Regions from separate parts of the Acinetobacter nosocomialis genome, predicted to be linked through region 1. Evidence: predicted binding sites of a transcription regulator. Region 1 holds the regulator's gene; the other holds the start of a gene.
What was found. Region 1 encodes PhoB, which activates phosphate uptake and scavenging genes when phosphate is short. Its sites were predicted from a motif close to TGTCATNAANCTGTCATAA; they were not measured.

Region 1 (5,104 bases):
ATTTTGTTTTTACTACTTGCCTTTATTATTGGAGTTTCAACTGGTACTACTGTTTTAGTTGGACAGGCATGGGGCGCGCAGGATATAGAAAAAGTTCAAAGTGTGGTGGGTTCTACTCTTTTTATGACCATCATTGGGGGAGTCATTACCGCGATTATTGGGGCATTCTTCGCCCATGATATTTTAGAGCTTTTAGGTACTGACCCCAAGGTGATGCATCTTGCTTTACCTTATGTGCGATGGATGCTCGCAGGTAGTCCACTTTTATTTGTTTATATTATCTATACCTCAATTTTACGTGGTGTAGGTGACAGCACCACGCCCTTACTGGCACTGGCTTTAACCAGTGTAATCGGTGTGATTATTACCCCAATTTTGCTTAAAGGTTATTTTGGCTTCCCTGCTCTAGGGATTATTGCACCCGCTATAGCATCAATTATTAGTTATATTGCGATTTTAATTTTTCTTGCGATTTATCTAAATAAGAAAAAGCACCCACTTCGACCGAACCGCCAGCTTTTGCAGCATATCCGCCACAACCCAGAACTGAGCAAGATCATTTTACGTCTGGGTGTGCCAACTGGTATTCAAATGATTACCACCTCTATGGCGGGACTCGTGATTGTAGGTTTGGTTAACCGCTTTGGCGCTCATGCCACAGCTGCCTATGGTGCCGTCAACCAAGTACTCAACTATATTCAGTTCCCTGCTTTGTCTATCTCAATTGCAGCTTCAATTTTTGCAGCTCAAGCAATTGGTGCAGGTAAGTCAGACTTACTCGCACGTGTTACCCGCACAGCTTTAGGCATGAACTTTTTATTCACAGGTGTGTTAATTGCACTTGGCTATCTATTTTCAAAATATTTGATGGCCTTATTCATTACCGACCCAACTGTGGTGGTATTAGGACAGCAGCTCTTATTTATTGTACTTTGGGCAATTTTATTTTTTGGTGCAGGTGCTATTTTTGCATCAATCATGCGGGCCAGCGGTACAGTTACCGTCCCAATGCTGTTAAATATCTCGGCTATTTTGTTGATTGAAATCCCATGCGCTTACTGGTTTAGCTCCATGTGGGGGCTTAAAGGGATCTGGATTGCTTATGCCTTGGCATTTGTGAGCCTTTGTATCGTTCAAGGCTTGTATTACCAGTTTATATGGAAGAAAAAGAAGATCAAAGTTCTTATTTAAAACAGCTTAAGCCTTATAAAAAAAGCCATCAATTGATGGCTTTTTTAATTTAAATCTTATTTCATCCATTTGGTTACAACGGTTGAAGCACGTTGATATCCAGTTGGGAACAAACGCTGAAGTGCATCAAGAAATTTTGCATCACTACCAATCAATAAACGACGTTTATTTTTCAAAACGGCATCTAGAATTTGACGAGCTGCTTCTTCTGGTGGGGTACGTAGGAATTTATCAAAGTTTTGAATAGATTTAGCTGGGTCCATACCCAAACTACTCAAACTGTCATTCATTTTTGCAGCTTTAGCAATATTGGTGCGAATGCCGCCAGGATGTACACATAGCGAACTTACGCCACATTTTTCAATATCTAACTCTTGGCGTAACGATTCGGTAAATCCACGCACCGCAAATTTGGTTGCATTATAGCCAGACTGAGTTGGCTGAGCTGTTAAACCAAATAAGCTCGAAATGTTAATAATGTGCCCATCTTGAGTTTGCTTAATGAACGGTAAAAATTCTTTGGTACCGTAAACCACGCCCCAAAAATTAATTCCAACAATCCATTCTAAATCTTCGTAGCTTGCGCCTTCTACAGTTGAACCTAAAGCGACACCAGCATTGTTAAAAATGAGATTAACAGAGCCATGATCTTGAACGGTTTCCTGTGCCCACTGCTTTACCGCTTCACGATCAGAAACATCCAACTTTTTAGTTGTTACAGTAATATTACTGTACGGTTTTAATAGCTCAACAGTTTTCTCTAAACCCTTTTCATTAATATCACTTAATGAAAGATGGCAGCCTTGTTTCGCTAAGAGAATTGCTAATTGTTGCCCAATGCCAGAACCTGCACCCGTGATTGCAGCGACTTTGTTTTTAAAATTTTTCATTGTCCATCCTTTGTTTTTCGATTTGCACAACTGGTTCATTGCATGTGCACTTTAGACTCTTTTAATATAATTTTGACAATATTCATTGTCAATATAGTACACTGTAATTTCAGATAGATTGGCACAATTCTGCTGACGGCTTTATCATAAGCCTCATACTTGCTGAAAAACCGAAAAATCAGGAAACCATTTATTTATGGCGACAAACGACTCAACCAATAAAAAGAAAACAAAAACTGCGGGTAAAGAACGCCAGTTCAAAGGATTATCTCTTTCTGAGCGTAAAGAGGTACGCCGCGAAAAACTCATTGAAGCCGGTATTGCGACTTATGGAACCCTTGGCTTTTTTTCAGTGACGGTAAAAGATGTCTGCCAAGAAGCAAAACTCACTGAACGTTATTTTTATGAATCATTTAAAAAGAGTGAGGATTTATTCCAAACTATCTTTTTAAAAATGATTGAAGAATTACAGCAAAACTTAATGCAAGCTGTGATTAAGGCTGCACCAGATCCAGAAAAAATGGTCGATGCAGGGTTAAGAGCGCTTCTGACAACCTTAAAAGATGACCCTCGTTTAGCTCGTATCGTCTACGTTGATGCAGTTCTGGTTCAGGAATTACATAATCAGGCCACCATTCAGGAAACCCTTGCCCAGTTTGACCGTATGATTCAAGCGTTCGTTATGCTGACCATGCCGCAAATACAGCACAAGGAAAATGAGCTCTCTTTAATTGCAACGGGCTTAAACGGATATGTGACTCAAATTGCGATTCGATGGGTCATGGGTGGCTTTGAGCAGTCTCTTGAACAAGTTTTAACAGCCTGCCGTATTGTTTTCTTGTCTTTGTTGGCACAAGTTTCAAAATAATATTAAAGTTTTTTGACACTGCTTTAAGGCTAAAAACCTAGCTGGAAGCAAACTGTTAACATATTGAATGGCTTTAAGAAAATTTATGCATCCCTGTCATCATTCGGTCATGTGCTTGCCGTATTTTTGTCACAAATTATTGCTAAATTCGATTTTATAGACTTTTCTGCAATGAAATTGTCATAATTAATCTTTGTAATAAGCCTGTCATAACTACAAAACGGTTCACCGTTAAAATCTACAAGGTATTACGCTGTGAAAGATGACTATATTTTAATTGTCGATGATGAGCTTCCTATTCGTGAAATGATCCATACTTCTTTGGATATGGCAGGCTTTCAATGTTTACAGGCTGAAGATGCCAAACAGGCCCATCAAATTATCGTCGACCAACGTCCAGCACTTATCTTGCTTGATTGGATGTTACCTGGAGGCGTAAGTGGTGTGGATTTATGCCGCCGCTTAAAACGCGATGAAAACCTAGCAGAAATTCCAGTCATTATGCTGACTGCGCGCGGTGAGGAAGACCACAAAGTACAAGGTCTAGATGCCGGTGCAGACGATTATATGACTAAGCCATTTTCAACACGTGAACTGGTTTCTCGTATTAAAGCTGTTTTACGCCGTGCAAATGCGCTAAGCGGTGAAAAAACCATTGATGCCAATGGTTTAATTCTTGATCCTGTAAGCCAACGCGTGAGCTTTGGTAACAGCATTTTAGATATGGGGCCAACAGAATATCGCTTGCTTGCATTTTTTATGACCCATCCAGAACGTGCATATACACGTGCCCAGTTGCTCGATCAGGTGTGGGGCGGTAATGTATACATCGAAGACCGTACCATCGATGTACATATCCGTCGTTTGCGTAAAGTGTTAGAACCTTTTGGTGTTGACCGATTTGTTCAAACCGTACGTGGTACAGGTTATCGTTTCTCTACACGTGCAGATTTAGCCGCAGGTTAACCAAAATTTATGTATGAACCTTACCCCGTCCCTGAACAGGTACGTGAACAAAAGCTTTCCCGTTACAGTAGTTTGTGGACGTTTGCTAAACAAGATTTACGACTTTTATTATTTTTCCTGATTATTGCAGGTTTAGTCGGTTTAGGGGTTGGGTATTTCTGGAGCTGTATTTTTATCGCCTTCGTGGTGTTTTTTGCGCTCCAGTTACGTTCTTTATATTTGGTGAATGACTGGATTGCCAACAATCCTTACGATGTTCCTCCCAACCTAAGTGGTATTTGGGGGGCATTATTATTTAATGTGTATCGTGCTCAGCGTCAGGAACGAATTGTTCAGGCCGAAATGGTTGGGCTAATTGACCGTGCCCAATCTTCTTTAGTTGCCCTAGCTGAGGCAGTTGTTTTAATTGATGATCAACATCAAATCGAATGGTGGAACCCAGCCGCAGAGCGTTTACTGGGAATTAGTCCACTTGACCGTGGTCGCAACTTATTAACTATTTTGCGTCAGCCTACTTTTATTGAATATTTTAACAATATTGATCAAGCGCCCGATGGGATTAAACTCCATTCTAATCTTGATGATGACCGTTATGTACAGGTTAAGCTCACACGGTTCGGTGGAGAAAGTCGCTTACTTGTAGCTTACGACGTAACGCGTATGCACAACCTTGAGCAAATGCGTAAAGACTTCGTCGATAATATTTCGCATGAGCTTCGCACCCCCTTAACTGTACTGAGCGGCTATATCGAAACATTTACCGACCAAGAAGATATTAGCCCACGCTGGAAACGTGCATTTGACCAAATGCAATCACAAACAAAACGTATGAATGCGTTAGTGAATGATTTATTGCTGTTATCAAATTTAGAAAACAACAAAAAAATTGCAAAAAATCAGATTATTGAAATGCCGAGCTTAATGAATCAACTGTTTGATGATGCTCAGGCCTACAATGCCGATTATGGCCACACACTCAATTTGCATATTGATAGCCACTGTGACCTGATTGGTTCCGACATGGAAATTGCCAGCGCATTTAGTAATTTAATTACCAATGCCATTAAATACACACCCAAAGGTGGAACCATTACCATTGGCTGGCATGATGACGGTGAACATGCTTACTTTAGCGTACAAGATACCGGTATCGGGATTAACCCGAAACATTTACCGCGTCTGACCGAAC
Region 2 (5,104 bases), 1.9 Mb from region 1:
CAAAGTAATAGTGAAGTTCCAACTCAGCAACTGCAAAGCTTATTTAACCCTGCAGATGTTGAACAAGTTGCCCAACAGACTCAAGCGCCAAAAGAGCAAGTTTACGGGGCGATCGCGTCTGTGTTACCTCAGGTTATTGATTCTTTAACACCACAGGGTGAAAGTACAGATCATCAAGAAGCGAATCAAGACATTCAAAACGTGATGAATCTTGTGAGCAGTTTCTTAAAATAAGATTGAGATTAAAAAAAGCCGATATAAAAATTATCGGCTTTTTTGTTAGTACAATAAAAATAAAAGGGCATAAGCCCTTTTATTTTATGCAAGATGGTTAATAACTTAGAAGTTATATTCCATACCAGCACCTACAACAGTACGTTTGTCATCTTGAGCAAGCCAGTCACGTTTTTGTTGAGCAACAATACCGTAGAAACGTGCTTGTTTATTAATTTTGTAGTCTAAGCCCACACCGTATTGATCAATTTTACGATCTTGTTGACCATCTACAGAAGCTTTAGATGATTGGTATTGGCCTTTTACTACAAAAGGTGTTTCACCAATTCTGTAAGTTACAGCACCAACCCATGCATCTTCTTGTAAGCCTTTATATTTAGTTAGCTCATCAGTTGGTTCAGCATGTTGCCATAAACCACCTAATACAAGTCCAGTTGCGCCAAGTTTACTAAAATCGTAAGAACCAGTTACACGGTAAGCATCAGAGAAAATATTGCTAAGGCCATAGGCATTATATTTACCTTGTACGCTGTAGTTAGCAGCAGCAGCTAATGCTAAACCAATATCTTTGTTTTCGTAGCCGATAGAACCTGAAACTGAGTCACCAAAACCGTTACGTTTGTCATCGTTACCAGATGTACCAGGTGTTGGATCAGCAGGAGTTTCACCTTGTTGGAACATTACATTGAATGTTACACCAGCAAGAAGTTTAGGATCAGATTCAAAACCAATAACGTTATTTAGACGTTCTTCACCATACATTGTGTTGGTAATATCTAAAATAGTGTGGTCGTTATAGATGTCTTGGTAGTTGCCAGCAGCATTTTTAAAGTAAGAGTCAAATTTACCAACTTTTAATGTACCAACATTATTTGATTTGATACCGATATAACGGTTACGTTGACCAAGATCTGTACCATCACCATCAGCATTAATTTGCCATTCAGCTAAATAAACTGCTGATAAATTATCAGTCAATTTCTCTTCGCCTTTTACCCCAATACGAGACGCGTTAGAGTTAACTTCGGTAACGTCACTTTTACCATCGAAATTTTTGTTGTCAACTTGGTCAATGGTAACATTGAGTTTACCGTACAAAGTTGGCGCTGCTTGCACCGCGTTTACGCTTAGAGTTGCAACTGCGGCAGCGAGAAGCAATTTCTTCATTGAGATTTCTCCAAAAGGTATTTTTAAATGGCGTATGCCTAGCTAACTTTTATTTTTTAGTTGGCTTATGTACAAAAAGTTACAGAAGCTCACCAACTTGCTAAGAAGTATCTGTAAACTTTGTGACAGTGGAGTGAAGAAGAAATGACAGTTTTATGACAAATAAAAATTAGAAATACTTTATTTCCTTTTGATTTTATTACACTTTTTAAATAAAAAAGCGGAGCCTAAGCTCCGCTTTTATCTCTTCAAATCAAAGAGCTGCTTTAATTTTTTCAGCTAAGGCCTTGATTTTATCTTGATTTCCCAATTGCGCAGCATGTTTACCAAGTTGGTGAACATTTGTTGGAATTAGGTGAAAATGAACATGAGGGACGGTTTGTCCAGCAGCGGCGCCAGATAATTGCATAAGAACAATTCCATCAAGATTTAATGCTGTTTCCATTGCTTTCGCAATTTTTTGCACGATCTGAATGGTATAAGCTGCCGCTTCAGGTGGTAAATCAAGTAAAGTTACTGCAGGAGTTTTTGGAATAACTAATGCATGACCATCGGCTTGGGGCATAATATCCATAAAAGCTAGAACTTGATCATCTTCATAGAGTTTTATCGCTGGAAGTTCTCCACGTAAAATTTTTGCGAAGATATTTTGATCATCATATGCCATGTATTATTCCTTTAAATACTATTTACACTTCAATTCTTTTTGACGTTCTTTAATTGCATCTAGACGTTGCTGCTCTTTATCAGAGAATTTTGGCTTAGTCGTATGACAATTTTCATTACCATATTTTTCTTTAGCATCTTGGTCTTTAAAACAAAAACCTTTTGATGCATAAATTAAATTGTAATCGTCTTGCAATTTTTGACATTCTTGCTCAGGTGTTGCAGCTTGAGCACTGAAACCGGCAAGGGTTACCATTCCAGTGAATACTGCAACCAATAATTTATTCATGAGCTTTTCCTCAGTTAAAGGTATGAACCTGTACTCAATATAAGGTTTATTCCCAATATTTCAATGACTATTAATTACTCAAGTGTTATTAAAAATCACATTTGATCTTATAATACAAAAAAGCTTTAAATATCAATATCTTTTTTTAAATTTATTTTAAATCAATTGGTTAGGTTTTATTTTAAATTAAACAATAAAAATATGTACATAATCAATATTTAAAGTCATTATGAAAATTTCATAGTGATGAATTAAATACATTATATGAGTAACATTGGTTCTTGTTTATGTAATCAAGTAAAATTCTCTATAACTCGTGAAATAAAAACGGTTTATTACTGTCATTGCAGTTTATGCCGAAAACAAACGGGTACAGGAGCGAATGCGGCTACTTTGGTCAAAGAAAGCCAATTTAACTGGCTATTTGGAAGTGAACATGTTTCTACCTATAAAAAAGAGACTGGTTTTACCTCATCGTTTTGTAATAAATGTGGTTCACCCGTACCCAATAAAATTAATGGTACAAATTATATATGGATACCATTAGGGCTTTTGGAACACTCATTTAATCCAGACTTAAAGCTTAATTTTTGTATAGAGTCAAAACATGAATGGGTCGTGCTAGAAGATGCTCATAAAAGTTTTGTCCATTTACCTGTTCTTGAAGAGTTCTTAAAATACTTTGAATAACAGCCTTTAGTTTTTATATCTTTAATGCTTATTAAGTGTTCTTTACATAAATGCTGTGTGTTCACTGTTGAATATATCTGTCATTTAATTAAGCATGAAGTGATATAACTTAACAAAGGATGAATCACATGATAGATGAAGAAAAGCCTTTAAATTTTGAAGATGATGACGAGCCTCTTGATTTTGAAGATGAAGAATTCACAGATGATAAAAAAGAGGATGAAATGTATAACTCGATCACTAAGGATGGATCTAGTGTTGATCCTGCTGATGACGGCACACGACATATTCGTCCAGAAGATGGTGATCCGATAGAACTTGATGAATAAGTGCATCAGTTTAAAAAAGATTAGTCTTTTTAATCTTTAAGTATAAGTGTAATATCCGAGCGCTGTCACAAACAGCAAAAAAGTCCTGAATGATCAGCGCAAAAAATCAAAAGGGTAAAGCCTGCTTACAAAGCGGGCTTTTTTATTTTTATAAAATTTTAGATGACTAAACTTGATCTATGGGTGCTGTAAAAGCTTATTATTTTAAAAAATATTTAGATATCTTTGATGAATGATTAATCAATGCTCCTATTGTTTGTAATGAGCATTTAAAAGAAGCACAAACGTAAATAATAAAAATAAAAAAAGTAGAAAGATCATGAGTTGAAACATATCGTTAAATTATTTAGGTATTTTACACAATTTAACATTTTATGCAAATTAGTTTACATATCATTAAGTTTTGTTAAAGCTTTGATTGAGACTTAATCGTTTTGAAAATGTGACAATTAATAGATAATTTGTTAGATTGTTTGATTTTTATTATAACAGGTGAGCCAGATGAAGAAATTTTTATTTGTCCTTATTGCTGGATTTGGGCTAGAAGGTTGCACATCATTGACGCAAAAAGCTGATGAAAATTATATTACCAAGTCTCCCATTACGCCGGTTAATACTGCATTTAATGGGACAAAAGTACTTGAGCATGGAATTTTTACTGAGCAGGATATTGCTGATATGCCTGAGCATTCAAATATCAATTCACGTTACAAAATATCATTTTAAATCACTACTTAAAAATAAAATTGAATAGTTAGGCTAAACAATCGAGTAAATTAGCTGAAATATAAAGTTTACTAAGATTGTATTTAATAATGACTATTCAATATAAACTATCAGCTTGGTAGTTTTTAAAAAGATAAAATGTTAAGTTTTAATCATTGAAAAAATTGGTTTTATAAATGAAAAATATCATTATTTTAACTTCAATATTGTTATTAACTGGGTGTGCTATTAACTCTAAATCATTATCGCCAGTGAAAAACGGTGATGATAAAACTATTGTAGAGGCTGAAAAATATAAGCAACAATATCAAAAAAAGATATTTAAAATTTGGGATGTCCCACCATCTTCTGTAGGTATGAGCGCTAGCGTTAAAGTGTTTTTAAGTGATAGTGGTGAGATTGAGCAAATTATTTTTCTAGATAAAGAAGATCCAAAGTTCAAATCAAGTATTGAAAAGGCAATATGGCGTGCAAGTCCATTTGTTTTGCCTTCTAATCCTGAGGTAAGAAAACAGGTAAGAAAGTTCAACATCAAGTTTGTGGCAAAGTAAATTTTAAAAACACAAATTTGACTTTTTATTTATTGAAAACCACCAATTGGTGGTTTTCTATATTTGGGATGTAAAATTATAAACAAGATAACTATTAATCATCCTCACTTTAATTACTGTATCCTCATATTCTTTAAAAGATAAATTTATAACTTTATTTTATTAATTATTTAAAAACTAATCATTATTTTTTATCCACTTTTTCTTTTATGGTTAATTCATCAAAGAAGAGGAATGAGCCATGTTGAATCAACATGAGATAAATTTAAAACAGTATCAAAATAAATCTTTAAGTTATTTGAACAGCACAGCTCACTCTGAAGGGATTGAGTTCGATAAGTTTATTAAAGAGATTGAGAAATATTCAAATGCTGTCGTTTTAGATTTAGGTTGTGGTGGTGGCCATGTGGCTTATAACGTTGCTAATCATGCCGATTTAGTTTTTGCTTACG

Region 2: ABLC00_RS08785 (porin) is a predicted target of PhoB. The motif match lies at 1,544-1,562, and genes of this name have one in related genera.

Annotation. Positions count from the first base shown of each region.
Region 1 covers NZ_CP157432.1:3,834,303-3,839,406, forward strand. The annotation lists gene ABLC00_RS17945 (MATE family efflux transporter) at 1-1,191, shown strand, start outside; gene ABLC00_RS17950 (SDR family oxidoreductase) at 1,248-2,081, opposite strand; gene ABLC00_RS17955 (TetR/AcrR family transcriptional regulator) at 2,278-2,949, shown strand; gene phoB (phosphate regulon transcriptional regulator PhoB) at 3,205-3,915, shown strand; gene phoR (phosphate regulon sensor histidine kinase PhoR) at 3,925-5,104, shown strand, end outside.
Region 2 covers NZ_CP157432.1:1,893,032-1,898,135, forward strand. The annotation lists gene ABLC00_RS08780 (YidB family protein) at 1-234, shown strand, start outside; gene ABLC00_RS08785 (porin) at 340-1,401, opposite strand; gene ABLC00_RS08790 (HIT family protein) at 1,655-2,068, opposite strand; gene ABLC00_RS08795 (YARHG domain-containing protein) at 2,087-2,356, opposite strand; gene ABLC00_RS08800 (GFA family protein) at 2,621-3,046, shown strand; gene ABLC00_RS08805 (hypothetical protein) at 3,175-3,375, shown strand; gene ABLC00_RS08810 (hypothetical protein) at 3,877-4,101, shown strand; gene ABLC00_RS08815 (TonB C-terminal domain-containing protein) at 4,278-4,652, shown strand; gene ABLC00_RS08820 (class I SAM-dependent methyltransferase) at 4,894-5,104, shown strand, end outside.